Regions from separate parts of the uncultured Paraglaciecola sp. genome, predicted to be linked through region 1. Evidence: predicted binding sites of a transcription regulator. Region 1 holds the regulator's gene; each other region holds the start of a gene.
The links. The regulator sigma-54, encoded in region 1, starts transcription at its own class of promoters, with help from an activator protein. The targets are predictions, from matches to a motif close to GTTGGCACGNNNNTNGNNT.

Region 1 (10,991 bases):
CAGGATTACAAAAAACCATTTGGACTGATGATGGTTGGTTAAGAGTAGAAGGGGCAACAGCAGACGGACTTCCTGCGTTACATATTGCCGCGCCTAATTTACCAGAGCATCCTTGGCCAAAACAAGAAGCTCGTCATGAATTTGATAGCGAAACGTTGCCGATTGATTTTCAGTGGTTGCGCACTCCGTTTCCAGAAACCTTTATGAGTTTATTTGAACGTCCCGGTTATTTGCGTTTAACGGGTAAAGAGTCAATAGGTTCTTTATATGAACATGCATTGATTGCACGTAGGCAACAAGCCTTTGTTTTTGATGCTTCAACCAAAGTCGATTTTTCACCGACTAATTTTCAGCAAACAGCGGGATTGGTTTGTTACTATAACAGTCATAAGTTTCATTATTTGTATATCTCGGTAGATGATGATGGGCAGCGATTTATAGATGTGATGAGTTGTTTGGCTAACCCACAACTGAGTTTGTCTTTTCCATTGCGCGAAGGACATACTGAAGGCTTGTTCACTGACCCAAGGTTCATTCTGCCTACTGAAGGTGAGGTATATTTGCGCGCCAGAGTCGACCACCATGTGTTGAAATTTGAATGGTCACTCGATGCAGATTTCTGGAAAACATTACCTTATCGCTTCGACTATAGTGTTATTTCTGATGAAGCAGGCAAGGGCGAAGGGGCAAGTTTCACCGGAGCCTTTGTAGGTATGGCTTGCCATGATACATCAGGGCAAAATTGCGTAGCTGATTTTGACTTTTTCGAATATATCGAAGGGCCGAGTTAATCAAACAGAATACCTTCGTAATACATAGAAATAAATGTATGAGCATATTAAAGTTTGAAACTCAGCCTTACCTAATAAACTAACAGGCGGGTTTGAGCGATCAGCGGTCGTAACCCAAGCTGAATATATTGATCACTTTTTTGATATTTGTTGATGCTATCGGTCGGAATCCTAATGGCAGGTGATAAAATGTCTGCCGCAAGTTTGTTGAGTTATGTCGTCAGCTCAACATGTTTGAGGATTCAGCGTTCGCCATTGATGGTAGTAAGTTTAAAGCCGTCAACAACAAATCCAAGAATTATACACCCGCCAAAGTTCAGGCTCATATCGAGCGAACAGAAAAGAGTATTCAACAATACTTAAGTCAAATGGACACCAAAGACGGGGATGAAAAGAATATTGACACCACAATATCTACTTCAAAATTAGCATGGCTTGAGCAGCGATTAATTGAGCTTAAAGCACTCGAAATACAAGTGAATGAACACCCAGACAAGCAAGTATCACAAACCGACCCTGATGCACGTTTGATGAAGACGCAACATATGGAAAGACAGGTGTGCTACAACGTGCAAAGCGCTGTGGATACTAAGCATCACTTGATTATTGAACACGATGTCACCATGACAACCGACAGGGGCCAGCTCACCTCAGTAGCAGCGCAAGTTCAAAAAACGTTGGGTAAGAAAGACATCACTATCATCGCCGACAAGGGCTACTTTAGTCGCATAGATATTAAAGCGACACAAGACTTAGGCATGACGGCAAACGTGCCACAGACTGATACATCAGGCTCAGAAAAAAAAGGCATATTCAACAAATCATTATTTAAATACGATAAAGACCAAGACCTTTATATTTGCCCAGCGGGCGAGGAATTACCGTACCAACGTGACGTGACCGAAAGAGGCCTTGAGCAAAAGGTATACGTTAATTTTTACGCTTGCCGTGATTGTAGTATTAGAGATAAATGCACGAAGTCATTAAAAGAGCCAAGGAAAATGAGACGTTGGGTTCACGAAGATGAGATAGACGCGATGCAGCAGCGGCTCGACGATAATCCAGAGATATCGGTTGTGAGAAAACAAACTGTGGAGCATCCGTTTGGTACTATCAAAATGTGGATGGGCGCGACACACTTTTTAATGAAGCGTAGAAAGAATGTCAGTATCGAGATGAACCTGCATGTGCTGGCTTATAACCTGAAGAGAATGATGACAATAATGGGGACAACTGGTTTGATGGAGGCCATCAGGCAATAAGGGGAGATTTAGCCTGATTTCATGAGATAAAACTGCCTTCAAACGTCACTTTTATCATCAACAACCCGCCTTAACACTCCAAATCCAAAATTCCGTGCTAACGCTAATAATCAGTGACTAAGTCATTTGGAAGGTTGAGTATCACAGAGGGTAAGATTTGGCGGTTGTAATAGGAGTTTTTACACAGTCTGCCGACAAAGCGGTCATTAGCACTTAGAGTAATATTGGTTCATTTCGCTATTAAAACCCATCTTTAGGAACGTTCTCTATCCTTCGGCCATGTGCCAAAAGCCGCCATTGGCGGTAGCTTGATAAAACTGGTTTTGATGGTCTGCAATGCGACATAGCTGACTTAAGTGATATCAATTTTCAACTTAAAAAAACAGATTGGCAGGAAAATTATTATATAAATTGATCACAAAAATAGGGGAAGATCAACCAGCTCTTAGATGGTGTTGTCACGGATATCTGCCTCAACAAAGATGGTTTTTTTACCCGTCAAGGCTTCCACTCGTTTAAGCGACTCGTTAGAGGCATTGCACAGATTGTCCAATACGATAACTTGATGATCCGTTTCCAATAATTGCAAAACCCTATGGCTGCCAATGTAACCATCGCCTCCCGTTACCAAGATAGTTTGCATTTGATTAGTATCCTTGTTGTTCTAGGTTAGACATATATTGAGTACCGCAATTTAGTTTGTACATCGAGCGGTATCATCCTGGGAAGTATCCTGTTGGTGGTATGCGGGTGTCTTACGAGCATGCGCTAGGCTGGATTGCTATTACGGTGCAATTTCACCGGCACCGTCACTGGCACTGCAAATATAAACATCTTCTGTGATGCCGCTGTGCGCAAAATAACGCTGCGCAAGTAAGAGCTTAGCCCCTTCCACCATGGCGTGGGGCATCAGGGCAACAATGCAGCCACCAAAACCACCCCCCGTCATCCTTACCCCGCCATGTTCACCGAGGTATCCGGCCAAAATTTCAACAATAAAGTCAATGGGAGGTACTGTTATCTCAAAGTCATAACGCATGGAGTTATGAGAAGCTGCCCTGCATTTAGTCAGGCAACAACAGCACACCGTTGCACTGACTTCATTTAAAAAAGCCTATGACTTGTTGCCGCAAAATAGCCAATACGCCTACGCCTACATCCTGTCGATGGATGGACAAGGACAGTCAAAGAAAGCCTTGAACACCCTTCAAATGATCGTCAAACGCTATGCCGACAGGCAAAACTTACTGGAACTCGGTGTTTATTTAGCCCAAAAGAATCAAGACCGTAGTGCGTACCAGTTTTTCACTCAACAGCTGTGAGCGGCATTCAGCAAAGAACCTATATAATGCACTCGTGTATTAAGGGCTTAAGTCACGAATTTGCAGTGAGAAAAAAACATATAGACTTTGGTGAATGTGGGTCATGAGGTGAAGTGTGCCAGTCAAGTCCAGTTAGGCATATTTTGGCCAGTTGGGACAGCATTAATTGTATCTATTTTATTTGGCATAATGCCGATTGATATACAGATTCTAAGTGATAACGGTTTCCTAAAACATATTAGTGGTTTTTGCAATTTGCTGCAGGTTTCTACGTAGCATCGCTCGCAGTGATAGCCACCTTTCCAAGTGAAAATATGGATGTACCAAGAGACGAGAGCCCTCTTTAAGTTAAAAATACAGTTATCACTACAAGACAGTATCTCTCATGTTTAACACAGCATAGTGTTATTCTCCTAAATTTGTAGACACCTTTTATTTAGAAACCGAAGTAAGGTAAAGGTGTTATTAATAAAAATACTCCGATGAAATTTTCCATATAGGGCATTCTCGTCGAACATCGTTGCTAAAAATCAACAAAAGCTTAGGTCAGCTATCAGGTGTGAGTTCAACTGGTCACTGCAACACACTGGTTAAATCGCTCTGCTGGTGTCTCATAGTCTAACGTCTTTCTTGGTCTTTCGTTTAGTTGTCTGGCGACTTGGCTTTATTTCAGTTGAGAATGCTCAACGTCGCCTTTCTGTCGATAAGGATAATTTCTGATTAGTATAAAGTGCAAAGAAACACAGTATAAAAAGTGTAACCGGTTAGAGGGTGGCGACCGCGCGGGACGATGGCGCGAAGCGAAGCTTTTCATTTCTACTTATAAACAAAAAGTGTTATTCAGAGCTTATTATTCCTCCTCATTAAACTTAGTGACGATCAAGGTTTCTACCGCGTCCATTGCTGCTTGTGCATCTTTACCTTCACTGACGACTCGCACTTCTTTACCTTGGTGGCTTTCGAGCATCATTAAGCCAAGTACGCTGTTGGCTGAGGCTTGCTTATCGCCTTGGTGTAGCGTGATTTGTGCATCAAACTTATTGGTTAGCTGAACAAGCTGCGTGGCTGCTCTTGCGTGAAGCCCTAATTTGTTAACGATCACCAGTGTCTTTTCGAAACTAGGCATCAGTTTTGTTCGCGGTGGCGAATTTGTACATCAGGGTGAGAGTTACTGAAATTTTTGGCTAACATTTCAGCAACAAAAACGGATCTATGTTGGCCGCCCGTGCAACCAATCGCTACGGTGACATAACTGCGATTGTTGCGCTCTAAATGGGGTAACCATGTGGAAATTAAGTTTTGAATTTGCCAAATAAACTTAGTCACTATGGGTTGCGAGCCCAAAAATATCTGCACCGGTGCATCTAACCCTGTTAAGTGTTTGAGGTCCGGTTCCCAATGAGGGTTAGGTAAGAAGCGACCATCAAAAACATAATCTGCATCTTTTGGTATGCCATGCTTAAAGCCAAAGGATTCGAATACCAAGACCAGTCTAGAACTTTTTTTACCTAAAATGCGTTCACGGACTAATTCAGCAAGCTGATGGACCGACAGTTGGTCAGTGTCTATATACAAATCAGCACGTTCGGCAATAGGTGCGAGTAATTGGCTTTCTGCTTGGATAGCATCAGACAAAGACTTATTTTGTTTGGATAAAGGATGCAGTCGTCTTGTTTCGCTAAAACGTCTAATCAACATGTCATCGCTGGCATCTAAATAAAGTATGGTCATATCCCAAGTGGAGGGCAGATAATCAAGAATTTCGACTAGCTCATTAGGATCTTTTGGTAAGTTACGGACATCGATGCTAACGGCCACTTGGTCGTATTCATCAACTACAGTATGAGTGAGTGTGGGTAAAAGGTTAACTGGAATATTATCCACACAATAATAGCCAAGATCTTCTAATGAGCGCAGCACTATAGATTTACCTGAGCCAGAACGCCCACTAATAATGATAAGTTTCATTTATCCTAGTGCCTCAAATAACTCTTGGTCTGTTTTTGCTTGGCGCATTAGGCTTAACGTGTCCTTATTGTTTAGTTTCGTGGCAATAGCAGACAAAGTGCCTAAGTGTTCAGATGCTTTGTCTTCGGGTACTAAAATAGCAAAAAAGATATCAACAGGCGCATTGTCTATGGCGTCATAATCGATTGGTTTTTTACTGGTCAATACAATAGCCATAACATTTTCTAGTTCTTGTAGGCGACCATGTGGCAGGGCAATACCATTGCCAATGCCAGTGCTGCCCATTTTTTCTCTGCATGTCAGACTAGACAAAATAGTAGCTTGGTCAATATCAACATCAATTAAATGTTGGTTAGCAATTTGACTAATAAGTTCAAGTACTCGTTTTTTACTGGTTCCTTGAACTGCACATAAAGTACAGTCAGGATGAAGAATATCTTTTATTTCCATTATGAATTCTAATTGTGGTTTATCGTTGACGCTATCAATGGCGTTTAATTTTTTCCTTGTGCTTAATCACTTGGCGGTCAAGTTTATCGATTAAAGCATCTATTGCTGCATACATATCTGACTGTTCAGATGTAGCAAACACCTCTGTTCCACTGAGGTGTAAAGTGGCTTCCGCTTTTTGATTAAGCTTTTCCACATTTAATATTACATGAACATTATTTATATGCTCAAAATGTCGTTCTAGTTTAGTAAATTTCGTATGTACGTAATCTCTTAAAGAATCTGTAATATCTACATGATGGCCGGTAAGGTTAATTTGCATATCGCCTATTCCTTCTTCAATTCGCCTAAAGCAGGCTCTTACGTTGGTTAGATGGTGGGATCATGAGTGACTCCCGGTATTTTGCTATTGTTCGCCGCGCTACCATAATGCCTTGGTCGGCCAACACCTGAGCAATTTTGCTATCGCTTAAAGGTTTACTGGGTTTTTCTGCAGCTACTAACTTTTTAATCAATGCCCTTATTGCAGTTGATGAACATTCTCCGCCTGCATCTGTGGCTACATGGCTAGAGAAGAAGTATTTCAGCTCAAAAATACCTCTTGGTGTATGCATGTATTTTTGTGTTGTAACTCGCGAAATAGTGGATTCGTGCATATCTACCATTTCAGCGACATCGTTCAACACCATAGGTCTCATCATTTCGGGGCCATGTTCAAAAAAACCCATTTGTTGCTGCACTATGCAGTTAGACACTTTAAGAAGAGTTTCGTTGCGGCTTTCAACACTTTTAATAAACCACTTTGCCTCTTGTAAATGTGAACGAATAAATTGACTGTCTGAAGTGTTCTTAACACTTTTGCTCATCGCTGCATATTGCTGATTGACGTTGAGTTTAGGAAGGCTATCTGGGTTAAGTTCTACTTTCCATCGGCCATTTTTCTTAGAAACAGATACATCAGGGATAACGTAATCTGATTCACCTGTGACTATGGCAGTACCTGGCCTAGGATTAAGGGTTTGCAACAGACGCATGGCTTCCCGCAACTCTTCTTCTTTGAGACGAGTTTTTCGCATTAGAGTACGATAGTCTTTACTGCCTATCAGATCGCAGTAATCAGTAATCAACAACTTGGCTTCTTCTAACCAAGGTGTATCTGATGCAAACTGCCGTAATTGGATTAGTAAACATTCTTGGGCGCTGCGAGCGCCTGAGCCTATGGGATCAAACATCTGGATGCGTTTAAGTACTACTGCAACTTCGTCCAGTTCAATCTCTTCGTCATCCATACTGGCTAGGACTTCTTCAGTGCTAATAGTCAAATAACCGGCTTCATCGATAGAATCGATAATGGCCATAGCAATAGCAATATCGGTATCGCTAAAATGGGTTAAACGCATTTGCCAAAGCAAATGGTCTTGAATATTTTCTGTGGTTTCGCCTTGAAATACTTGATCATCATCGCCTGCTGATCCTGCACTGCTCATAGAGGAAGGGGCTGATGAAGCACTTAAATATTCATCCCAAGTACTGTCTAAGGGTAAATCCTCTGGTATGTCATTATTTTGCAGGGCATCGCCGCTATCGACACTATCCGCATTGACTTCAACTTGAGTGCTGTCGCTATCTTTATTATCGGCACTGTGGTTAGTTTCAAGGGCTTTTTCGCCACTACCACTGTCATCTGACTCGTTTACTTCTAACAACGGGTTAGAGTCTAAGGCTTCTTGAATTTCAGCTTGTAAATCCAAAGTAGACAATTGCAATAGCTTTATGGCTTGTTGCAGCTGCGGTGTCATTGTAAGTTGTTGGCTAAATCTTAACTGTAAAGAGGGTTTCATTAACTTCTTATGTTTAATCTGTTGTTGTTATCAGACGAGATGAACTCTTCATTCTAGAAATTACAGCGTGTTGTCGAAGTTATCCCACATCAATCATAAAATACTAATCAAGTTCGCTTGCTTGACAGCTTTGCTGGAAGCTTAATATTTTAAGTAATATTCTTTTAACTATAGCCTGAATTGTTCACCTAGGTATACATCTCTTACACGTTGATCACTTAAAACTTCTTCCGAAGTGCCAGAAGCTATCAACTCGCCATGGCTCACTATATATGCTTTTTCACATACATCTAAGGTTTCACGCACGTTATGATCGGTAATTAATACACCTAGACCTCTATCGCGTAATTGTTGAATTATTTTTTTTATGTCGTTAACTGAAATGGGATCAACCCCAGCAAAGGGTTCGTCTAATAATATAAATTCTGGATCAGCCGCCAAGGCTCGCGCAATTTCTACTCTTCTGCGTTCACCGCCAGACAGACTCATACCTAAACTATTGCGAATATGGTTGATATTAAATTCGTCCAATAATGAGTCGGCCTGTTGTTCTCGCTGTTCTTTTGATAATTCTTTACGAGTTTGTAATATCGCCATCAGATTTTGATATACGGTTAGCTTTCTGAATATTGATGCTTCTTGTGGTAAATAACCTATGCCTTGCCTAGCACGCACATGCATTGGTTGCAGAGTAAGATTCTGTTGATCAATATAGATGTCACCTTTGTCTAAAGGTACTAGCCCAACAATCATATAAAAAGTGGTGGTTTTACCAGCGCCATTTGGTCCTAATAAACCCACTATTTGACCAGTCGATACTTCAATGCTGACATCTCTTACAACTTGTCTAGACTTATAAGACTTAGCTAAATGTGTGGCTTTCAATACGGCCATTAAGGTTGTTCATCCTGTTGGGCTGTTTCAAGTTCTTTAGGCTTTGATACAGGCTGGAATGTGGTAATAACACGGCCACTTTCTTGATCGCTACCTTGAGCTATGATTTGTTCAAGTTCCATATTAAATGTGATTGATTTGCCTTGCACACTACTAGAATTCTGCTTTATCTCAGCATTCCCCTCTAATGATAGGGAGCGAGTTTGACGATGGTATTCAATCTTATCTGCCTTGGCAGTGACCATGCTGCCATCTTCTTGTTGTTGAGAATATGTAGCAGGGTTACCAGTGGCGATAAATATTTCATTGCCTTCACCCTTGCTGGCATCAATTTCTAAATCATCTGCACTGACTTTTAAAGATCCTTGTAGGATCACAACATTGCCTTGGTAAGTTGCTCTTTTGGCAATGCCATCAGCATTTTGGTACAAGGAAGCCAGTTCAATTTTTTTAGTAAAATCATCTTTCCCAGCATAACTATTAGTCGAAAATAATAACGTTGCTAAAAAACTAGTACGGAACAGACGGTTGGTAAACGGTTTTAACATGGTCTAATAACTCATATTTTTGGGTTTCTAGGCTAGCGGTGAAGCCATTACTGTTTATCACATAATTTGGGCCAATAATTTCGACTGGCTGATCTGAATACATGGTCTTTTCCACTAGGTTTACTTCGACAAAATTGGTGCGGATGACTTGTATATAACCTTTCTTATCAAGGCTGGTGATTTCTACATCGGTTTCAAATTGGATCCGTTGATCTTCATATAATGTCCCTTCCTGTGCGTCTACTTTCCATGGATGAAGTGATTGAGCAAATAACAAATAGTTAGGTTGTTTAAACAATGTGAACCCAAGGAGGTCAAAATTTTCCATCTTTTGGGCAAAAACCTGATGATTTATCTGTCCCAATTTATCATACAATGTACTGCGCATCTTACTTGCTAGGTAATTAGGAACCCAAGCGTCTTCTGTTTGCGAGTCTACCTTTAATACTTCTTTAGCAAGCCATCCGGGAAGACTCAAGGCTAATGCTAGTAAAAATAACACCACAATACACAGGGTAACGCGATTCATATACTGGCGCTGTGTATGGTATGTAACTGCCCATGAGACAGCAGGATTAAATCGCATAATTCACGCACTGCCCCAAATCCACCTTTAGTCCGAGTCTGATAGTGCGCCTGTGCAGCTAAAAGCGGGTGGCCATCTTGTACACATATATTACATTGCGACACCTTAAACATGCCTAAGTCAGGCATATCATCCCCTATTGCAGCAGTCTCACTTATAGTAACGGATATTTTATTTTGTATGGCTTGCAAAGCTGGCTGTTTGTCTTCACAGCCTTGATAAATATGTTGAACTCCTAGAGATGTCATCCGCTGCTCTACCATATTTGAATTACGCCCAGTGATAACTGCAACTTGCACACCAATTTTTTGTAATGCTTTGATCCCGTAGCCATCTCGTGTATGGAATGCTTTAAGCTCCTCTCCATTTTGACCCATGTAAATTCGGCCGTCCGAAAATACACCATCAACATCACAGGCTAATAGTTTTATTTGCTTAAATTGTATTATTAGTTTTTTATCAATCGGTCCATAAGGAGTCATTAACATAGACATTAAATAATACCTGCTTGAAGCAGTATCTGCATATTGATAGCCCCTATTGGTTTGCCATTATTATCAGTTAAAAAAAGCGAACTTATTTTATGTTTTTGCATGAGTGTAAGGACTTCGGCAGCCAACATTTCTGGTTTAGCTGTAATGCAGTTAGGGGTCATAACCTCATGGATTTTAGTTTTGTGAATATCTATTCTATCGTCAAGTATTCTGCGTAAATCACCGTCTGTGAAAATACCCAATAATTGACCATCGTCATCGATCACTCCTGCCATACCTAAGGCTTTTTGTGAAATAACTAATAAAACTTCACGCAAATTTTGTTGTTCTGAGACCAAAGGTAAAGATTGCCTTGTGACCATCACGTCTTCTAATTTAATTAAGAGCTTTCTACCTAATGAACCGCCTGGGTGTGACAATGCGAAGTCTTCAGACGTAAAACCTCTTGCATCGAGAAGCGCAACGGCGAGTGCATCACCCATAACTAAGGTCGCAGTTGTACTTGAAGTAGGCGCAAGACCAAGTGAGCAGGCTTCCTGCTCAACTTTGATGCACAGATTAATATCGGCATATCTGCCAAGAGTACTCTGAGGGTTTGATGTCATAGCAATAATAGGCACACCCATGCGCTTTACCACAGGGATCAATGCTAATAGTTCGGACGTTTCGCCTGAGTTTGAAATGGCTAACAAGATATCTTGTTTGGTGAGCATACCTAAATCACCATGGTTGGCTTCCGCAGGGTGCATAAAAAATGCGGGTGTGCCTGTGCTGGCTAATGTGGCTGATATTTTATGGCCAATATGACCTGACTTCCCCATCCCGCAAACAATTA
Region 2 (10,991 bases), on a different contig from region 1:
TTGGAAAAGAGGCATAATACAAGCTTATCAAACCATGAGCAGATAGCGTAGTATTAATGGAAACAATTAGGGGTTTTAAACAAGAACAGGATAATAAACAATTTATTGGCGGAGTGGACGAGACTCGAACTCGCGACCCCCGGCGTGACAGGCCGGTATTCTAACCAACTGAACTACCACTCCGCATATAAACTGTATTTTTGTTTTGATGTTGGCGGAGTGGACGAGACTCGAACTCGCGACCCCCGGCGTGACAGGCCGGTATTCTAACCAACTGAACTACCACTCCAGCCGTAATCAAAACGTTACTCTATATATCTACACTTAAACTTTACGGTTAAAAGCGTTTATTTTAAGTAATTAGACAACATTAAAATTGGCGGAGTGGACGAGACTCGAACTCGCGACCCCCGGCGTGACAGGCCGGTATTCTAACCAACTGAACTACCACTCCACAATATTTAATGTTATCAAGCGGTTAGATAAGAAATAAAGGATATCCCTTCTCAACCGCGGCGCAGATAATACGGGTTCACCCCATACTAGTCAATAGCTTTTTAGCACGAAATTCAGTTAAAATCATTGATTGCTGTAGTATTGAACAAATTGTCGATTATACCTGCATACATTCATTCTTTAGGGAGGGATATATGCATTAAATTAGAGCGGGACTCAGTTTTTTTCTGATGTTGATTCTTTGGGTTTGGCTTTACGTTTGAAGATTTTTGCAAAGAGCCCAACTATTTTTCCAACACCATTTCCATCGACACGCTTATTGACATCAGCAATTATCTTAAATTTTTTGATAAAATTAAAATCTGGCTTTTTTTCTAAGGTTAACCAATAAATTACCCCCCCACCGACTACCAAAATGAACAGATTAATACTCACAATCAACGCGACAAGACTAGAGGTTGACATTTTCTCATCTGTTAACGTTGTTTCTTGTTTAGGCATGACACTTTTTTCATTAGTACTATCTGTTATGGCGGTATCCAGAACACCTTTTTCAACAGCAACCACAGCCAGCTCTGGTTCTTCTGATAGAAAGCTATATTCAGGCACATCTAAAATAAATTCTCTGCCTTCATAAGTATTTCCATAAGCAGTTAACTTGATGCGATATAGGCCATAATCATAATTGGCAAATAAATATTCACGCACTTCAGATGACATATCTGTAATAGAAAAGCTCTGAGTATCGCCATTTGGAAAGCGAATTTTCCCATCAATCAGTAATGTAGACATATCCACAAATTCACGCTGAGCATCCACTTTAAGTTTATGGTAGCCATCGCCGCCGCCATCAATCTCAACGTTCACTTTAATTGGATTGGTCATTAACTTAATAGAGGGGTGGATCTTTTCACGGCTATACATAGGTGTAGATACAGTAAATGTGGGGATCCATTCTCCATCTGCAATGGCAAGATTAAACTGCCCAGTAAATACCCCATCTAAAGGTATTTCATCCATGCCTTTACCGTTGTCTTCAAAAAATGCGATGCGTTCTTTATTGGCACCAAAATTATTAAAATTGGGATTATTTGTACTCGACAATGAAATAGTCAGTTCAACCACATCTCTAAATGCAGTGTAATCAATTGGCATACCATTGTTGGTTAAGTAGGCTGTTTGTTTAAGGATTTCACCAGAAAAAATTATATTGGGTAAAGGATTAGTATGTAATGCTAGATCACTGATCACCATAACTCGACTTTCAGGCGAAATCTGACCAACAGCTTGCCATGGGCCTGGCACGGGATTTTTTATGCTTATCATGTCGTAAGTAGAGCTATCAAACCAAAAAATACTGCTATCATCAGCGTTAGACTTAAAAATTTTGGAGCCATCTGGCTGCACTAGAACGATAGGTGCGGAACCGAAGTCACGAAAAAATATCATGGTAATTTCTTCAACTTCGAAATCGACTCTAAAACGGTTTTGCAATAACTCAATACTATTTTGGTAATCAGAACCTAATTGGGTAATAGGCGAATCAAGACCTTGAAGAATTTCTTGGTTAATTGAAGATGGTGCAATATCCTGCTGTTCCTGGGCAGTAGCTTGAACAGACAAGCTCACGTAAGCAAAAAACCACAAAATTAGAGCAGATACGGCCCATTTTAACATATTTACTCAACCCACTGCTTTGTCAATATTTGTCTCTATTCACGCCAAATGCAGGCGCCACCTTTTTCAGCCACTAAGTCTAATCTAGTTTCATGCTGTTTTAACTCATCGGCCGTTGCCATAACAACCTTTAACGGTTTTCTTTGTGTAGACAACCGACGAATAGTTTCTGTTTGAACGCCACCTTCGCCACTAGCCTTACCGCTTAAATTTAGGTCAGTTTGACCACCTGTCATCATTAGATACACGTCAGCCAAAATTTCTGCATCTAATAACGCGCCATGTTTCTCTCGATGTGAGTTATCTATACCATAGCGTCTACACAGTGCATCAAGATTATTTTTTTGCCCAGGATGAATCTTTCTTGCCAAATCTAACGTGTCAAGCACAGTACACATTTCAGCAGACGCTTTGACTGCCAAACCTGACAGCCTATTAAACTCATGATCCATAAAGCCAATGTCAAATGGTGCATTGTGGATCACCAGTTGAGCACCGCGAATAAAATCTATAAATTCTTTGGCTATGGTTTTAAATATGGGCTTGTCTGCCAAATATTCATTGGTGATCCCGTGCACCCCTATCGCTTCTTGTTCAACCAACCGCTGAGGATTAACGTAAACGTGAAAGGTGTTACCCGTGAGACGACGGTTAATCATTTCCACACACCCAATTTCAATGATGCGGTGTCCTTGTTTAGGATCTAGTCCAGTGGTTTCGGTGTCTAATACAATTTGGCGCATTTTAGGCTCTTTATAATTTATAAAATATTGTGGCATTAACAATCTTGGCATTATACTGCGCTAAATTTAAAATTCATGATTTTTATCTGTGTATACACTCAGAGTTAAGTAAATATGAAACAAGTAGAAATTTTTACCGATGGCTCCTGCCTAGGCAACCCCGGTCCTGGTGGTTATGGTGCAGTGATGATTTTTGAACAACATCGCAAAGAACTCAGTCAAGGGTTTAAACATACCACCAATAACAGAATGGAGTTGCTGGCGACTATCGAGGCACTCGCTATTTTAAATGAGACGTGCTCTGTTAACCTAACGACAGACAGTCAGTATGTTAAAAATGGGATTAATCAGTGGATTAAAAATTGGCGTAAAAATGGCTGGCGTACCTCAGATAAAAAACCAGTCAAAAATGTCGATTTATGGAAACGTTTAGACCAACAAGTTGGTAAACATAAAGTGCGTTGGTTCTGGGTTAAGGGTCACTCTGGTCATCCTGAAAATGAAGCTTGTGACCAACTTGCTCGTCAAGCAGCAGAAGGTAAAAACATGCCCGATGATAGTGGCTTTTCTGGCTAACCCTCTAGCGATCCCAACTCGGGTTAATAATGTGATAGGTAACTTAAAACTACTTGTCACTCCACATCGCATATTCGTTGTGGTTTCCATCGCAAAAGTGAAACCTATGTCCACCTGGAAATTCAAAGGTAGGCGTTTTGATTGTGCCTCCAGCTGATACTATTAGATCTTGGCTTTTCACTAAGTCATTACTGTATAAGACAACTAATACACTGCCCTTATCCGCAGACACGTTATGTTCTGAAACGTATAAACCACCATCTATTCCAGCTCCAATAATAGCTGCATAATCGTCCCCGTAATCTACAAATTCCCAACCAAAGACGTGATTAAAAAAAGCTTTACTTGAAGCTAAAGCTTTAACTGGGATTTCAATATAATTAATTTTATGGTGTTGGCTCATAGTATTCTCCTCTTGTTTATCGCATTATGTTAACAAGATGTTAGTGCAATAATGCACTAAAATTATCTATATTTGAGGATAAAGAATGCGAATAATTGAAAATTTTTGTTTGTTATTAGGTCGTCTGTTGATGGGCACTTATTTTATTCTGCCTGGCCTGCGTAAAATATCCAATTATCAAGGAACAACAGATTATATGCTTGCTCATAGTGTGCCTGCAGCTGAATTATTATTGCCTGTTACTATTGTTATTCAAATTCTTTTAGGTTTAGCCATTATTATTGGCTTTAAAGGCAAACTATCAGCCTTTATTTTAGCGGGATTAACTCTAGTGATAAGTATTTACATGCACGATTTCTGGACTATGGCTGAAGGATTAGCACGTACTCACGAAACGCAAAATTTCTTTAAAAACATGGGAATAATGGCTGGACTGCTAATGGTTTCCAGCATAGGTACAGGTTGGCTCAGTCTGGATAATCGAATAACCCATAAGCCCTAAGGTGTTTATTCTTATAAATCTAATTTCTTGTTAAATCAGGTATCAAAAAGGGTCAACATTGTTGAAATGTTGGCCCTTTTATATACACCACTCAAAATGGTTAAAATTTGGCGCCTAGCCATACCCAAAGTTTATCTGCATCGACTTTAATATCACCTGCAGAATAAGCGGCATATTTAATGCCTGCAGAGTAATGTTTGCCGAATTTTTTCACATAAGACAAGTTGAGTTCACTGCCTAAATCACTGACAGTATCACTGCCTAAATCACTGACAGTAACACTGGCATCATCAGCTTCAAAGTTGTGATAGATCACTTTCCACCCTCCCCCCAATGCCTTACCTGCAAATGTGATATTAGTATCAACTAAACCTTGTGAAGGTGTGCCTAAAAACTGATCAGACCAACCGTTAAACTTGTGGAGTGTGGCTAGAGGTGTAGAAAACCCAAAAGCACCATCATCAGAACCCAGCACTTCATAACCCACTTTAGCGGTGATACCGCTAAACACAGCTCCGGCTTCAAAATTTATATAATCAACATCATAATCAGCCGCCGCAGTCTCACTGCTCTGGCTAGCATACTCTGCGCGATACAATATTTTTGTATCTCCCGCTTTAGTGCTTCCTGCAAAGCTAACACCAAAGGTATTTAAAGCATTCGCAGTACTATTATCAACTTCAAGCAAATAGCCATAACCGGTCAATGTTCCCACTGATGTTTTATATGACGCGTTGATTAAATGGTCTTTCGCATTCAAATCAGCGTCTTGTGCAAAGATACGGTTTCGTTGAGTAATATAAGCATATTGCAAGGTTAGGTCTTTTACAGGAGCATATTTAGCAGACAAAGCATCAAAGGTTTGCCTATCTTGACGCCAGCCAACATGGCCAACAAACCTATGCCCATCCATAGTGATAACTTGACGACCTAACTTTGTGCTAAAAGTACCGTTTTTATACTGAATATAACCTTGATCCAATTCGGTGTGTTCAGGATCAGCGATGACCGAATATTGACCCAGGTTATAGCCACTTGGTCCAACTGTGTAATCACCTTGGCCTAAAACAATCCGGGTATCTTCCATTTCTATTTTAGCTGAAAACCCTTTATAGCTTCCTGTGTCATAGGCTAACAAGGTGCGCAATGTTAGTGCACTGGCATCATCCAAGGCGTTATCTTGTTCAACATCTTCATAACGCAAATTAAAATCAACACTTGCTTTGCCTGATGACAGAGCTTCAGACAAGCCTTCAGCGAAGGCCATCTGGCTAGTCGCACTACCAATAATTAAGGTTGCTAAAGCAATGTTGATAGCTTGCTTATTCATTTTATTATTGTTTATTTTCATGGTTCTCTCTCTAATTTTAAGCATAACTGTTTCTTGTCACAGAACGAGTTCTGTAAGTAGCTATTAAATTTATTAAATAAAAAGTTAGGACTAAGTGGTTATTCTTTTGTGACTAGGCCACATTACTTTGAGTCGCCTCTACCTTATTTTTGGATCGATTTTTACGGTGTTCATCAACGGATTCCACCTTGCGCTGTTTTTCGTATAAAAACTTTAGTACCTCGTGACGATAGTGATTGTATTGCTGGTTATCCGCTAATTCGATGCGGTTCCTGGGCCTGTCTAATTCGATAGGTAAAATCTCACCAATAGATGCCGCAGGGCCATTAGTCATCATTACAATTCGGTCTGAAAGTAACACAGCTTCATCCACATCATGGGTAATCATAATAACGGTATTACCTAACTGCGCATGAATTTCCATAACTGAGTCTTGAAGGTGGGCACGAGTTAAGGCATCAAGCGCTCCAAAAGGCTCATCCATCAATAATACTTTAGGCTCCATTGCTAATGCTCGTGCAATACCAACACGCTGTTTCATACCACCTGATATTTCAGCGGGTAACTTGTCAGCAGCATGACTCATATGAACCAGTTCTAGGTTATGTTCAACCCACTCTTTCATTTCCTTTTTTGAGCGACCATTTGGGGTTTGTTTAACCGCCAGTTCAACATTTTTATAAGCACTTAACCAAGGTAATAACGAGTGATTCTGAAATACCACGGCTCGCTCTGGGCCTGGTTCGTTTACTTCTTGATTATCCAAGATAACACCACCTTTAGTGGCTTCATATAAACCCGCGACAATGTTCAAAACTGTAGACTTACCGCAACCAGAGTGACCAATTAATGAAATAAACTCCCCTTTATCGATCCGTAGGTTAACGTCTTGCAAAGCGTTAAATGGCCCCTTAGCTGTTGGGAATTCCATCCCTACTTGTGTCAGCTCTAAATGATGCTTGTTACTCATTACTTTATCCTCAAATATACTTTTTGATACTAGCTGTCTAAACGAGTGACTTAACGCAATACCGCGCTCTTATCCCAACTAAACTTTCTCTGTAGCGCTAACATTAATCTGTCTAAGGCAAATCCAATCACACCAATAGTTAATACTGCCACCATGATACGGGCTAATGATTCGGAACTGCCATTTTGAAATTCATCCCAAACAAACTTACCTAGACCCGGGTTCTGGGCAAGCATTTCTGCAGCAATTAGTACCATCCAACCAATCCCTAGGGATAAACGTAAGCCAGTAAATATGGCTGGAATAGAAGAAGGCAAGACTATTTTAGTCACATGAGACAAGCCGTTAAGACGCAGTACTTTACTTACGTTAAGTAAGTCTTTATCAATACTTGATACACCAACAGCAGTATTAATTAAAGTCGGCCACAAACAGCACAATGAAACCGTCACGGCTGATGTAATAAAGGATTTAGAAAACATGGGATCAGAGCTGACATACACCGCACTTACCACCATAGTGACCAAAGGCAACCACGCTAAAGGTGAAACTGGTTTGAATAGTTGGATCAGAGGATTAATAGCCGTATAAGCATTTTTACTTAAACCACATAAAATCCCAAGAGGAATGGCTAACAGTGAGGCCACAATAAACCCCACCATCACAGTATATAAACTGGTCCAGATTTGCTCAAAAAAAGTCGGCGCACCAGTAAAAGCTCTAATTTTAGGCTCATAGCTTGGGTCTTTTGCAACACGTGCGGCATTACGGTCATCTTGACGAGCATAAAACTTGTCGGCCTTGTCCATCTGCGTATTGTGCTCAGCCACTAATACTTTCGTCTGCTGCCATACAGAGCCTGGTCCAGGGAACTGACCCAAAGACGTATCAATATTTTTTGCCATTAAGCTCCATAACCCGAGGAATATTACAATTCCAACAATAGGCAGTGCTGTGGCAGTTAAGAATTGATTAAGGGTTGGCCAGTTCATGTCTCTCACGTGATTAAAAATAATAGGAACCGTTTGTTGTTTACTCATCTGGAACACTCCACGCTAGATGGGGCATCCTGCCCCAGTCTGCTTACATAGCTAGTTAGATTTTAGTGTCATTTTTAAGACCGATAGCAAATTTTTCTAAATAAGCATTAGGTTGACTACCGTCATACACAATTTTGTCAATAAATTCTGTCTGAGGAGGTTTAAAACCTGTTTCTGTTGCAAACTCAGGGAAGTCAACCGCATTGGCTTTACCTTCTGTAATCAAAGCTTTAGCGGCTTGAGCATAAATATCAGGACGGTAAACTTGTTTGGCTATATCTTTGTACCAAGAATCAGGTTTAGGCTCAGAAATTTGTCCCCAGCGGCGCATTTGCGTCAAATACCAGATAGCATCGCTGTAGAAGGGATAAGTTGCGTTATAACGGAAGAACACATTGAAGTCCGGCACATCGCGTTTATCGCCTTTTTCGTACTCAAAGGTACCTGTCATGCTGTTTGCGATAACCTCGTAATCCGCTCCAACATATTGACTCTTAGATAGAATTTTCACTGCTTCTGGACGGTTAGCATTGTTATTTTCGTCTAACCACATGGCAGCTCTGATCATCGCCTTAACCACTCGAATATGCGTATTCGGATTTTTTTCAGCCCATCCTTTGCTGACTCCAAATACTTTCTCAGGGTTATTTTTCCAAATTTCATAATCGGTCACAACTGGCACACCAATACCTTTAAACACCGCTTGTTGGTTCCAGGGCTCGCCTACGCAGTAGCCATGGATAGTACCGGCTTCCATAGTAGAAGGCATTTGTGGTGGAGGCGTAACAGATAACAAAGCATCAGCATCAATTTGGCCACTAGTGTCGCCTTTATGGGGTGCATAAAATCCAGGGTGAATACCCCCTGCCGCTAACCAATAACGTAATTCATAGTTATGGGTAGAAACGGGAAACACCATACCCATTTTGAAAGGTTTACCCTTGCTTTTGAAATCGTCTACTACAGGCTTAAGGGAATCCGCCGAGATTGGATGAACTGGCTTTCCGCCTTCATGGGGAACATGCTTTTTCATCTCTTTCCAAATATCATTGGAAACTGTGATGGCATTACCGTTTAAGTCCATGCTAAACGCAGTAATAATATCTGCTTTAGTGCCATAACCGATAGTTGCACCTAAAGGTTGACCAGCCAACATGTGAGCGCCATCAAGCTGTCCATCAATCACTCGGTCAAGTAATACTTTCCAGTTTGCTTGTGCTTCAAGGGTGACGTAAAGGCCTTCATCTTCGAAATAACCTTTCTCATAGGCGATCGCTAGCGGTGCCATATCAGTTAATTTAATAAATCCAAATTTTAATTCTTCCTTCTCTGGCCATCCCAAATCTTTTGCACCAACACCGGTTACAATCACTGAACCGCTTAAAATTGTTGATATCAAGCCGAGCCTGAGAGATGTAACAGCTAGTTTTAACGAACTTAATAACGTCAGGTTATTCATTTCTTACTCCTATTTTTATTAGCCAAAAAAAAACCCACAAAGACTCCAGGACACGGAAAATCTTTGCGGGCTGCATTGCCTATTTGTAACAACACTACGTCGTATAATTACAATTTTTTGTTTAAAGCATTATGACACTTATTGTCTTCTAATTATTGAGGACAATTATCATTGTTATAAGTAGTAGGTCACTCATTCACTGTTTAGCAGTAACAATGCCAACTATTATTTTTGTTTAATTTCAATAACTTAATGAATACACATCAATTTTATCACACAGCATTGTTGTCATAGGAGTGCATACCTTGCACTATCAAAGTGCCATTGTATTTATGTGGTGTCTGATTTAGACGGGAAATATAAACAATTTTCTTCTAAGGGTTCTATTTTAAAGACATTCACAAATCATAAAAAACCACACACAAGAATAGTCAAGTCTAAACCCAGTACTTTTTAACCTGAGCGGCGAAAAAATTGCACTGCTTGGTCTTCAAGTTTCAGTCGCATTTGCTGATATATATCGGGTCTAAATACATCCCTAACTAGTTCAGCCGGAACATTAATATTTTTCAGCTGTCCTGCACTTCTCATTTGACTAATTAACCATTCACCTCGGATGTATTCAGGCACATTAATTGAGCCATTGCTAGATTTTGAGAACTGATTATATGAAGGTATGGTACGAGGTGGCATAGTAATATGAGTTAGGCAACTGCCAATTAAAGATGGTGTAATCACATCAACAGACGCATCTAAATATTGTTCTGAACTCAACAAACGTGCAGCCTCAAATCGATTTGGAATACTTTCTAACCAAATACAGGCTTGCTTTAACGCAGCGGCTAAAGCGATGACTGTGTTAGGTTTACTCAGCTGAAAACTAGCTAATAATCCTAGGACTTTCTCAGGGCTGTCTTGCCATATATCAAATGATGTCAGAGCAGTTAAACCAATACCTGCTCTAACAGCTTTGGCATTCCAAGGTCCACCAACACAACATCCGTCAATTTCACCGCTTTGTAAAAATGCCACCATATTTACCGGTGGCACAACCACTATGTCCAAGTCTGCTTCTGAAATTTGGGCAGAGGCTAACCAATCTCTAAGCTGATAATAATGACAACTGTAAGGAAATACAGTCGCAAACCTTAACTTTGGACGGTTTTGATTTTTACGCACGCGAATGACTTTCTGCAATAGGTATGCAGCAAGAGGCAATGTCACATGAACAATATTGTTTTCTTTTAAAATCTCTTGGTGTAATTTTTCAGACAAAGTAATAGCGTTACCATTTAAGCTAAGTACTAAAGGAGTAATCACTTTTACCTTTGCACAACCTAAGCCTAGTGAACTGGCTAATGGCATGGGGGCTAGCATTTGAGCTGCATCTAATAATCCAGCGTGTAATTTATCTCTGAGCGTTGCCCAAGAATTCTGTTTTTGCAATTTCACATTCAGCCCCCACTGGCTAAAAAAACCCATTTCTTTAGCCACAATTAATGGTGCAGAGTCTGTCAGTGGTACAAATCCTAAGGTTAAATCTGTTTGTTCAGGTTCAATCATACTTTTGACCTAGTATCTTAAATAGTGTTCAGAAAAGAAATGAGTGTTTTTGCCACATCATCCAACTTTTGTCCTGTATCCATAGCAGTCTTTCGCATGGCTTTAAAAGCGTCATCTTCTGATAGATTCTTTTTCTTCATTAATAATCGTTTAGCTTGATCAATCAGATTACGCGAGGCTAGTTGATGTTTGGTTTCACTTAATTCTACTTTTAATTTTTGAAATTCACGAAATCGAGCCACAGCCGCATC
Region 3 (10,991 bases), on a different contig from region 1:
TTCCTGCATTCACTATCACGCGGTCAAGTGTACCTAAATCTGCAGCAAAGGCGTTAACGACTTCAAATACTTGGTCGTGCTCGTTAACATCTAAGGAGCGAATAAACACCTTAATATCGGGATTAATGATCAACAATTCTTGTTTTAGTGATTCTAGGTTTTCCATTCTGCGCGCACACAAGGCTAAGTTACGGCCCATCTTGGCAAACTCGATAGCCATGCCCTTACCTAAGCCAGAGCTAGCGCCGGTGATTAAAATATTTTGTCTGATCATCTTGTGCATTCTCTTATTATTGTTATTTGCATCGCTCTTCATCCTCTGTGGTGAGGTATTCAAGTTGCGTATAATTGCGTCTAATTGTATCTAAATGTGTCTAATATCGCACAAATTAGCCTATTTCGCCTTGTTTAATCGGTGGGTGTGCATTTTACACTTAAAATGTACGGTGAACGCCACATCTAGATAAAGCATCGTATTCCACTTTGCTAAAGAATAATGTTTAGCCATGTCTGCTTATACTCATCTCCTTCAGTTATTACCCTCTCAGCGAGATCTAAAGCGACTTGTCAATGATACTCATGACCACATATTGTGAGACACCTTTAGCTTTGATGCCAGCAGGCCTTCGGCGTAAAATGGTTTCACGCATTACAGCGTTTTCGTTGAGGTAACTTAAGCATTATGTCCAGTGAGATGCGCCACCTGAATATAGTATGACGGTTGGCTTATCTTTGAGACTTGGGGCATTGCTTTTAAGCCAATGAACGTGAGCCATTACAATCGGCTCTTCGTGTGTTCTGATTCGGCTTGCTGTGTCCATGACGTTGTGTTTATCAGTATTGCTCAAGAAACTAGGCTCTAGGCTGAAAGTTTTTCAGTTGTTTTTTCATCATAGCCAAATAACGCATGGGTGGTAACCAACGTTTAAAACGAAAGGCTGAACGCCCATCTTTATGAGTGATGGTCATAAACTTCAGAGCCTCACTATCTTGGTAAATAGCTTGAGCTACCTGAGCTGCGGTGATATCGGAATAGGTATGCAGCATCTTACTCACAAGTTTTGCCACGCCGGGCTGTTTACTGCGCATTGATTCGTCTAGGTTTGTGGAAAAGAAGCCTGGGCAAGCAACACTCACGTGGATTTTACTGCCTTGTAACTCAAGATGCATCGTTTCAGAAAAACTGACGACTGCGGCTTTACTCGCATTGTAGCTACCCATCAATGGTGCCGGTGTAATACCAGCTTGGGACGCTATATTCACTATTTTTCCTGCCCCTTGTTGCTTCATCATAGGGACAAAAGCACGGCACATTCTAACCATGCCCAATACATTGATATTGATGACCCATTCCCACTGTTGTATATCTTCAAATTCTAAAGCGCCGCCAGTGGCAACACCTGCATTGTTGACTAACACATCCACTTTATCCCAACGGGATTGAAGTTGTCCTTTTAGTGTGTCAATGTCAGCTTCGTCGGTGATATCGCATGGTAAAAAGAAGGCCGCAGCACCTGACTGAGTGATGCTATCGACCACTTTATGGCCGCGCTGTGTGTTGAGATCGACAATACACACTTCAAAATTTTGTTTGGCATAATGCCATGCCAGCGCTTCACCTAAACCTGAAGCACCACCTGTTATTAATACTGTTTTCATTATTTGTACTTCTTACGTTTTAAACGGACAAGTGGGAAGTCATTACAGATACCCGCAGCACCATCAATTGGAGGGGCATATTCATCTCTTTCTTAAAAAATGGGTCACGGTTGAAGATTAAAATATGCAGTGTTTGCTAAAGTCTTTGGCTTGTGTAGCCGTTAGAACTGTTGTGGGTTTTGTTTTATATCTGCGCACTATTTCTCTTTGCCTCTTCTCGCTGCCTATTTTTGGCGAGCAAATACTTAAACATAAAGTGCCAAAAAAACACCGACTAATTTTTTCGTAAACCTTCCTTTAAAATATAACAAATATATTACACTGGATAAACTCTAACGTTTATTATGTTCGCTGACGACTAATTTAGGTCTGTCTAGTTACAATCCAAAGGAGCCCATTGTCTTGCTGAGTATTGTTATCCCTACGTTAAATGAATCCAAAACCGGTTATCTGTCTAAGATACTGGATACCTATATTGGGGTGCTTAATATAGAAGTCATTTGTGTGGATGGAGGAAGTCAAGACGATACTATTTCGATAATTAAGCAGTCTACTGCCAAGTTAATTGCCACTGATATTGGCTCGCGGGCAGGTCGATTAAATGCAGGTATCAAACATGCTAAATTTGATATGGTGTTGCTTCACCACCCACGCAGTTTAGTGGATGTTGAGGGTATTCAAGCTTTAACTAACCTTACCTCCGAGATACGTTGGGGTGCCTTTACCCATCAGTTTTCAATATCTCATCCTCTGCTTAATTTCACGTCTTGGTATTCTAATCATATAAGAGGAGGACGGCGCGGCATATATTATTTAGATCACTGTGTGTTTGCACAAAAACAACTTTTATTGGATGTGGGACTCCTACCGGAAATCGACATTTTTGAAGATACTGAAATATGTTTAAGGCTAAAAGAACAGGCAAACCCTATCAGGTTACCTTTTATCAGCCAGACTTCTGCAGTGCGTTTTCAGGCTTATGGAGTCTATCGCCAAGCGTTAAAAAATCAGTATGTAAAGTGGCTATATTACTTTAAACGCTCTGACAAACAGATGAATAGATTGTATGAGAAAGGCATTGAACTCAACACTGAATATAGCAAAGATCAACAACATAAATGATAAGCGTTTGTTTCAGCTAGCCCCAGGTTTTTATCTGGAAATTGAGGTTAACCGCCTAGCATTTCTCGTACACTTTTTCTCAGCCAGTTCCCCGGGGGAGAGGATCTTCATCTGAGGGTGTTTGTTCAACAACGGTATCACCAAACAACTCAGCAAGCAGAGCTTTTGCCTTATCTGATTTTTGTTTATCAACTGTTTTATACACTGCATTACTGGGTTTGAAATAATCACAAAAGTTAGCCCGTTCGTATTGCTTATATGCTCAGCACGTTCTTCTTCACAGCGGCCTTTGACATAGTACAGGCACATATTACACACATGCTGATCTGCTTTGCATTTGTCACACTCTTCACGTCTTGACATCGGCAGGATGACATTGATTAGCGCTTGGTTACAATTCCAACAGATAAATTCATCAGACATAATAAATAGTGGCCTCTAAAACTGGTTAAATAGGATGGGGTTGCCATCAGGATCTTGCAACACACAATGTGCAGGGCCTGATTCAGCATGAGTTGGGGCAGTGCGTCTTGATATAATGTGTTTTCAATAGGGATCACATCAGCTGGATTAAAGGTAAAATATTCGACTCTGAACATACCCTCAAATAAACCCATCATGTGCACTTTTATTTAGGCAAGATACTTTATCTGCGATGAGACCACATTCTGGGCGAGCTTTAAAACCAAAGTTTTCATAAAAGGTTTGTAACTTAATTATATTTTAATATGAAGGCTGAGGGGAAATTGACCTAATTCCATTGTTTCTCTTCTAGTTATGTGTTTGGGTTATTTTTGCGGGTGCGAAGTGCCCAAGCACTGACCACAGAAAACAGCAGTCCAATCACAAACACCGAGGCAAACATCACCATAGACTGTGTGAAGTTGTTACTCACTAATTCTGCGTAATCCGCTAATTTTGAAGCTGTTGCTCTATTACCCTTGCTTCTAGACACTTGAGTTAATTTTTTGCTTCGGAATATTGTATGTAAGTGGCTGTAAATGTTGGGTTGATAAATACTAAATAAAACCAATTATACAATGCAAAAATATGTGCGGCAATCAGGCTGATCCCTAGCCAACACCTAACGCGCCCATAAAACCTAGAGGTGCAGGCAACGTTTTTGTTTAAAGTCTTTTATCCCCATGATGACGGCTAACGACTTATGAGCATCACACTGTATCAACTTACCTTAGTAAATTGTCTATCCAATATGACCATAAAAACTAGTCATGTGGTCCATTATATATACAAAGAATATAAGTATTTCGTCGGTTTAAAATATGGGTAAGATTAAATTTGTTAGTCACGGTTAATATCTATGAGACTTCATCCATGAAGTCCCTTGAATGATGAATTCGGCTTTAATCGTGATTAACCGAACCGATACTATGAATACTCAAATCGGCGCCTTTAAACTCCTCTTCCTCAGTGAGTCGAATGGCGGTCACTTTACTGACAAGACCATACACCACCACAGCCACCGACTAGCGCAACCACTATGCCTGCAACGGTGCCTATTACTTGTGCGGTGAAAGACACGCCGCCCAACCCACCTAGCGACTCAAGGCCAAATATACCCGCGGCAATTCCGCCCCATGCGCCGCATACGCCGTGTAATGGCCAGACGCCCAACACGTCATCAATTTTCTTGGTTTGCTGCATAACGGTAAACAGTTTGACAAAAATCCAGCCGGCTATGAGTCCTACAAACAATGAACCTATAGGGATGCATCACATCCGAACCCGCACACACCGCGACTAAACCTGCCAGTGGTCCATTATGAATAAAACCAGGGTCATTTTTGCCGAACCACAACGCCGCTAAAATACCGCCAACCATCGCCATCAGCGAATTCATTGCGACCAATCCGCTGATGCCGTCCATGCTTTGTGCGGACATAACATTAAAGCCGAACCAACCAATACATAGGATCCATGTACCTAGGGCCAAAAACGGGATGTTGGAAGGAGCGAAGGCGATCAGTCTGTTGTCTTTTTCACGGCCTTTACGTAGCCCTAAAAAGTAAACGCCTACTAAGGCTAACCACCCACCCATACCATGTACCACCACCGAGCCTGCAAAGTCATGGAAACTGGCACCTGTGGTTTGTTGTAACCATGCTTGAAAACCGTAGTTACCATTCCAAATTAATCCCTTCAAAAAATGGATATACCACGGCAACGATCATGGCTGAGGCAATCAAAAAGGGATAAAATTTTGCTCTTTCAGCAATGCCTCCAGATATGATGGCTGGGATAGCTGCGGCGAAGGTCATTAGGAAAAAGAATTTCACTAAGTCATAACCGTTGTTGTTGGCAAGCTCCTGGGCACTACTGAAGAATGTGACGTCGTAGGCTATCCAATATCCAACAAAAAAGTAGGCAATACAGGAAACAGCAAAGTCAGTAATGATTTTCACTAAGCGTTGACTTGGTTTTTGTGGCGCACCGTACCGACTTCTAAAAACGCAAAACCTGCGTGCATGGCAAACACCATGATCGCACCGATCAGTAAAAAGTAGGTATTGGAGCTTTGCACCAGTGTTTCAACGGCGCTGTTAATATCTTGCATGTGGGCTCTCAGTTTATAATTAAAATAATATGTTTAGGGTGTCTGTGGGTAATCTGTCGTTAGACTGTATCGGCTATACAGCCTCATCACCTTCTTCAGAGGTACGGATACGTATAGCGCGCACCACGTCAAAGACAAAAATTTTGCCATCACCAATTTTACCCGTATTGGCTGTGGCGATGATAACTTCGATGCAGCGTTCAACTTGCTCATCTGTTAGTACAATTTCAAGCTTGATTTTGGGTAAAAAATCTACTTTGTATTCTGCACCACGATAAGTTTCGGTGTGACCTTTTTGACGTCCGTAACCTTTTACCTCTGTTACGGTTAGCCCTGAAATCCCGGCCTCAGTTAATGCTTCTCGCACATCTTCAAGCTTAAAAGGTTTAATTATGGCTTCAATTTTTTTCATTTAACAATCCAACATTTTTTGATTTATTAATAATACAGAAGCTTGCCAATCATTTGAGTGATGCTTTTAGAATCAAAATAGATATTTAATAACCATGTGTTAATTGACTGTTAACGCTTGTTAACTTCTATTTTGTAAAATAGTTTAATCTGAAGGACATCTCGTTATGGACTGGGACTGGAGGAGCGTGGATAATCTGGCTCAAATCGCATAATTTATACAATCACGGTCAGAATACAAAAAATGAACTTATTAAAACGCATACAAATGATATCGGTTATTTGTTTAATGATTATCGGAATTGATCAAGGTACCAAATGGTATGCTTCTGAGTACCTACCCAAGTTTGAAATGACCAGTTATTGGAGTGATATACTCCGTATTGGGTATGCCGAAAATACGGGCGCTTTCTTAGGTTTAGGCAGCGGTATGTCAGACTCAGCCAAATTCTGGATATTCGTTTGTGCGGTGGGATTGATTTTATCAAGCTCTGCTGATTTACATCTTAAGAACAAAGACACAAACCGCATATGGATTATCGTCGTTAATGCTTATCTTTTCAGGGGGTATCAGTAATTTTTTCGATAGGGCTGTCAACAATGGCGCAGTGATCGACTTTTTAAATATCGGCATTGGCTCTTTAAGAACGGGTATTTTCAACGTTGCTGATATGGCAATCATGCTGGGCGTATTTTTATTATTGTTTGCTAAAGATATAAAGGCTGGCAGCAAGGAGGAATAAAATGATGGCAAATAGCCCTAAATCAGATGTATATCAGTCACCACTGGGGAAATTGTTTGCTCGACAACAGCCTAAGGTAAAGGCTAAGCCTAGCATGGCTAAATTATTTTTAATTTACGCAGAAAACGACAATAAACGTATAGCTCACCTCATTAATAAATGGCTCAACGAGACCCAACCGGCCCCTAATGGCTTAATAATAAAGGTTAAAAAGTCTTAAATACAGGTTTGATTGACAAGAAATTCAACCTATTTTGATATCAATTCAGAACAGCTGGCTTAAAATCGACAAAACATGTTTACAGCTTGAATTAAGCTTATTAACGACTTACATCATGAACTTAAGGTGGGCTCGTTATATTATATGAACAATACAACTATCGTATTATAGCTTATGAACCAAAGATAGCGCATAGTAGCGTTGAATTAATGTGTTTGGACAGGTGAATGCCAGTTTAACGAGGCGTTAATTTACAAACTAAGTACACACATAACTTAGAATATAATTATAACTCTTTCCAGAGGATAAGAAATTGTCTAAAAAATTTATAATAAAAAATTTAGTAGTTGCTATGGGAATGACCTGCGTCGCACTACCAGTGATGGCCGCAGAAGAAGAGAACAAGAAAGATGACGCTGAAGTGATAGTGGTGGTAGGTTCACGCGCAGCCCCTCGCTCTGTTGCTGACTCACCCGTGCCCATAGATGTAATTAGTGGTAATGAATTGATGGCTAATGGGCCTTCAGACATGGCGACACTTTTGCGAACGGTAACGCCTTCATATAACGTTAATGCTCAAGCCATTTCTGATGGTGCAACGATTGTAAGGCCTGCAAATTTACGTGGTCTTTCTCCTGATTCGACTTTGGTGTTAATCAATGGCAAACGTCGTCATAAAGGTTCCATTATTGCCTTTTCAGGTGGTGGTATCGCTGACGGTGCTCAAAGCCCAGACGTATCGACTATACCCGCGATTGCTTTAAAACAAGTTGAAGTATTACGCGATGGTGCATCGGCACAATATGGTTCAGATGCAGTTGCTGGTGTAATTAACTTTGTGCTTAATGATAACGACTCTGGCGGCATGATTGAAGCCAAAATGGGTGCGTTCTCTGAAGGTGATGGAGAATTAATAACAATATCAGGTAATGTGGGTTTACCTTTAAGTGACAATGGTTTTATCAACTTAAGCTTTGAGTCTAACCAGCAAGATGCAACGAGTAGAAGTACTCAACGTAGCGATGCACAAGGTTTGATTGATGCCGGTAATAGTGACGTTAGAACACCAGCCGCTCAGGTTTGGGGCTCACCTGAAATTTCAGATGATTTGAAGTTATTTGTTAACGCCGGTATTGATTTAGATGGTGACAGTGAAGCTTACCTGTTTGGTAATTGGTCAGAAAAAACGGTTGAGGGTGGTTTCTATTTTCGTAACCCTAATACCCGTGGTGGAGTATTTGGAGGACCAACGCTTGCAGATGGTTCCGCTTCTATTCTTACCGCTGACTTAACTCCTGGTGCCACTGATAATTCGGCTTGTCCAGTGGTTGCTATCGTCGATAACGCCCCCGATGCGGCTGCACTTGCCTCATTATCTGGTGCTAATTGTTATGCTCATAATCTAAGATTTCCAGGTGGCTTTACACCGTTTTTTGGTGGAGACGTAGTTGACCTATCTTTATTTGTAGGAACACGTGGCGAATTCAGCAACGGCGTACTATACGATTTCAGTGCTGGCGTAGGTGAACATTCGACAGAGTTTCGTATAGGTAACACTGTCAACTCTTCTCTAGGTCCAGATACGCCAACTCAATTTACTCCTGGCGCCTATGCGCAATTAGAAAAATCATTGAATGCCGATTTTTCTAAAGAAGTAGATAGAACATTGGGATTAGAATCGTTAATTGTTTCATACGGTGTTGAACTTAGACAAGAGACCTTTACCATTACCGCAGGTGATGAAGCGTCGTTTAAATTAGGGCCTCTTGTAGATCAAGGTTTTAGTATCGGCTCAAATGGTTTTCCAGGCTTTAAACCAGCTGATGCAGGCTCGTCATCACGTACCAGTAAAGCGGCATATTTTGACACAGAAGCACAATTTAGTGATGCGTTTATGACACAAGTCGCATTCAGATTTGAAGATTTTAGCGATTTTGGCTCTAACTTTAGCTGGAAACTAGCGAGCATTTATGAATTGTCTGATTCATTCAAAATCCGAGGCTCTGTTGGTACTGGTTTCCGTGCACCCACTATTGGACAAAGCAATGTTCGATCTGTGCAAACACAGTTTGATGGCGGTGAATTGGTTGATATAGCCACATTACCTCCAACTAATCCTGTTTCTGTCAGATTTGGTGGCGTTGAGTTAACACCTGAAGAAGCGACCAGTTATGCGTTTGGTGGTGTTTATCAAGACGGTGACTTCTTCCTTACTTTCGATTATTTCAACATCGAAGTGACTGACAGGATCACGCAGACTTCAGCCGTTGCACTCGATGATAATGATAGAGCTGAATTAGCTGCTTTGGGAGTAACAGATGCAATAGGTTTGGCTAAAGTTAAGTTCTTTACTAATGACTTTGATACAACCACTCAAGGTATTGATGTAGTTGCTAACTATTCGATTGACGCTTTTGGCGGCAGTATGAAGTATGCACTTGCCTACAACTGGACTGAGACCACTGTTGATAAATTTGGTGAAAATGTCAGTCAAACTAAATTAAACCGTTTAGAGCGCGGATTACCTGAGCAAAAAGGTTCATTTACAGTTGATTACTCTGCTGATGATTGGACATTAATGGCAAGAGCAAATTATTATGGAGAATGGTTCCAATTCTCTCCAGATATTACTGGCGATGCTGTTGTTCTGTTAGATGCTGAATTTGCTTATAACTTTGATGGCGGAACAGCTATTTCTGTCGGTATTAATAATTTGACTGATGATAATGGTCCTGTTGCTTTAGGTGCACCTGCTGGTCGCTCGTATGCTTCAACTTCACCATACGGATTCAATGGTCGCTTTATGTATGCAAAAGTTTCACATCGTTTCTAAGCTAAGCTAATTTAAGTTAGTGTACATTTAGTTATGGAAGTAAAAACCAGTACCTAGGTATTGGTTTTTACTTATTGTGACGTCCAACTTTCAGGTGAAAGGATTTTTTTAAAACAACCCAAAAGTGCTAGTCGATGACAAGTAACATAACCATTATCGGGGCAGGGGTGATTGGCGCTGCGACTGCGTTAACATTGCAACAAAGAGGTCACGAGGTATTGTTACTCGATAGAGAGCGGCCAAGTGCAGGCGCCTCATTTGGTAATGCTGGTGCAATAGTCAATGGTTCTTGTGTACCACAGCCACTCAAGGCATATTCTTCGATGCCATCAAAATGCTCAGTCAATCCAATTCTCCCTTATGTATTCGCCCCTCTTATTTCCCTAAAGTTTTACCTTGGCTTATGCGTTTTATGTGGCAAAGCCGCACTTCTTCAGTCAACAAAAATGCCCAAAACTTGCACGCCCTATCACAACATGCGGTGCAAAGCTGGCGCAAATTAACCCAGGATACAACCCTTAGTCAATTCTTCAATGCGAAGGGATGGCTCAAAGTATATCAATCAGATCAGATGTTTGATGGGACCCTGCGTTCAAGACAAATCTTGGATCAGATGGGCACAAAATACCAATGCTTAAATGCGTCTGAAATTCATGATCTTGAACCCCATTTAGCCCGAACGTTTAAGCACGGTTTCTTTCAAGACGATAGCTTAAATGTGAATGATCCGCAGCTACTGGTGCAAGGCATGGTTGATTTATTAGTCAGGCGTGGCGGTCGTTATCAACAATTTAATGTTGATGCAATACAAGATATTAATGGCGTTATTCAACTTAAAGGTAAAAGAGGTGAATTACTCAGTCAAAAAGTGGTGATTGCAACTGGTGCTTGGTCCCGTGGTCTGGCGAAACAATTAGGGGATGATATTCCCCTAGAGTCTGAACGCGGCTATCATTTGATGTTACCTGAGTCCACCCATTCGCTGATTAGTAGGCCGATTGTTAATGGCGAAAATGATTTCGTATTATCACCTATGAATAAGGGTATACGCCTCATAAGTCAGGTCGAATTTGCCGGTTTGCATGCACCACCGGACTACAGCAGAATTCGTAAACTTTTACCAGTGGCTAAAAATATGCTACCTAAGCTTGAAATTCATGAAGAATCAGTCTGGTTAGGTCATCGTCCTTCGCTGCCTGACTCTTTACCTGTTCTGGGGTACTCAAGTAAGAGCCAGAATGTAGTCTATGCATTTGGTCATCAACACTTAGGTATGACATTAGCGGCAATTAGTGGTGATATTATTGCCGACTTACTCGGTAACAAAACACCCAAAGTATCCCTTTTTCCTTATCGTGCCAATAGGTTTGGCTGGCACTGATGAAGTTATATGTTTTGAAGCCATAATAGCAAACCACTTTTGTTCTT

Region 2: the regulator sigma-54 is predicted to act here: its motif matches at 9,382-9,400, upstream of Q0Y52_RS12560 (CmpA/NrtA family ABC transporter substrate-binding protein).
Region 3: the regulator sigma-54 is predicted to act here: its motif matches at 5,800-5,818, upstream of Q0Y52_RS18230 (P-II family nitrogen regulator).

The regions. Positions count from the first base shown of each region.
Region 1 is NZ_CALSOK010000014.1:115,306-126,296, forward strand. Features, by position in the region: gene Q0Y52_RS14105 (glycoside hydrolase family 43 protein) at 1-791, shown strand, start outside; partial or broken gene Q0Y52_RS14110 (IS1182 family transposase) at 983-2,053, shown strand; partial or broken gene Q0Y52_RS14115 (SDR family NAD(P)-dependent oxidoreductase) at 2,511-2,696, opposite strand; gene Q0Y52_RS14120 (hypothetical protein) at 2,838-3,092, opposite strand; gene Q0Y52_RS14125 (hypothetical protein) at 3,175-3,375, shown strand; gene Q0Y52_RS14130 (HPr family phosphocarrier protein) at 4,226-4,501, opposite strand; gene rapZ (RNase adapter RapZ) at 4,501-5,343, opposite strand; gene ptsN (PTS IIA-like nitrogen regulatory protein PtsN) at 5,344-5,793, opposite strand; gene hpf (ribosome hibernation promoting factor) at 5,828-6,115, opposite strand; gene Q0Y52_RS14150 (RNA polymerase factor sigma-54) at 6,141-7,634, opposite strand; gene lptB (LPS export ABC transporter ATP-binding protein) at 7,803-8,528, opposite strand; gene lptA (lipopolysaccharide transport periplasmic protein LptA) at 8,528-9,076, opposite strand; gene lptC (LPS export ABC transporter periplasmic protein LptC) at 9,039-9,605, opposite strand; gene kdsC (3-deoxy-manno-octulosonate-8-phosphatase KdsC) at 9,602-10,156, opposite strand; gene Q0Y52_RS14175 (KpsF/GutQ family sugar-phosphate isomerase) at 10,156-10,991, opposite strand, start outside.
Region 2 is NZ_CALSOK010000013.1:114,400-125,390, reverse strand. Features, by position in the region: tRNA gene Q0Y52_RS12615 (tRNA-Asp) at 107-183, opposite strand; tRNA gene Q0Y52_RS12610 (tRNA-Asp) at 213-289, opposite strand; tRNA gene Q0Y52_RS12605 (tRNA-Asp) at 378-454, opposite strand; gene Q0Y52_RS12600 (TIGR03503 family protein) at 673-2,133, opposite strand; gene dnaQ (DNA polymerase III subunit epsilon) at 2,169-2,876, opposite strand; gene rnhA (ribonuclease HI) at 2,991-3,452, shown strand; gene Q0Y52_RS12585 (VOC family protein) at 3,502-3,855, opposite strand; gene Q0Y52_RS12580 (DoxX family protein) at 3,941-4,357, shown strand; gene Q0Y52_RS12575 (alginate export family protein) at 4,458-5,624, opposite strand; gene Q0Y52_RS12570 (ABC transporter ATP-binding protein) at 5,821-6,678, opposite strand; gene Q0Y52_RS12565 (ABC transporter permease) at 6,729-7,670, opposite strand; gene Q0Y52_RS12560 (CmpA/NrtA family ABC transporter substrate-binding protein) at 7,774-9,177, opposite strand; gene Q0Y52_RS12555 (CmpA/NrtA family ABC transporter substrate-binding protein) at 9,631-10,740, opposite strand; gene Q0Y52_RS12550 (ANTAR domain-containing protein) at 10,758-10,991, opposite strand, start outside.
Region 3 is NZ_CALSOK010000023.1:18,900-29,890, forward strand. Features, by position in the region: gene Q0Y52_RS18195 (SDR family oxidoreductase) at 1-274, opposite strand, end outside; gene Q0Y52_RS18200 (SDR family oxidoreductase) at 853-1,659, opposite strand; gene Q0Y52_RS18205 (glycosyltransferase) at 2,062-2,781, shown strand; gene Q0Y52_RS18210 (hypothetical protein) at 2,861-2,986, opposite strand; gene Q0Y52_RS18215 (hypothetical protein) at 3,162-3,401, opposite strand; gene Q0Y52_RS18220 (hypothetical protein) at 3,557-3,736, opposite strand; partial or broken gene Q0Y52_RS18225 (ammonium transporter) at 4,146-5,356, opposite strand; gene Q0Y52_RS18230 (P-II family nitrogen regulator) at 5,430-5,768, opposite strand; gene Q0Y52_RS18235 (signal peptidase II) at 6,012-6,344, shown strand; gene Q0Y52_RS18240 (signal peptidase II) at 6,316-6,510, shown strand; gene Q0Y52_RS18245 (hypothetical protein) at 6,512-6,730, shown strand; gene Q0Y52_RS18250 (TonB-dependent siderophore receptor) at 7,044-9,563, shown strand; partial or broken gene Q0Y52_RS19670 (FAD-dependent oxidoreductase) at 9,698-9,793, shown strand; gene Q0Y52_RS18255 (hypothetical protein) at 9,772-9,909, opposite strand; gene Q0Y52_RS18260 (FAD-dependent oxidoreductase) at 9,898-10,944, shown strand.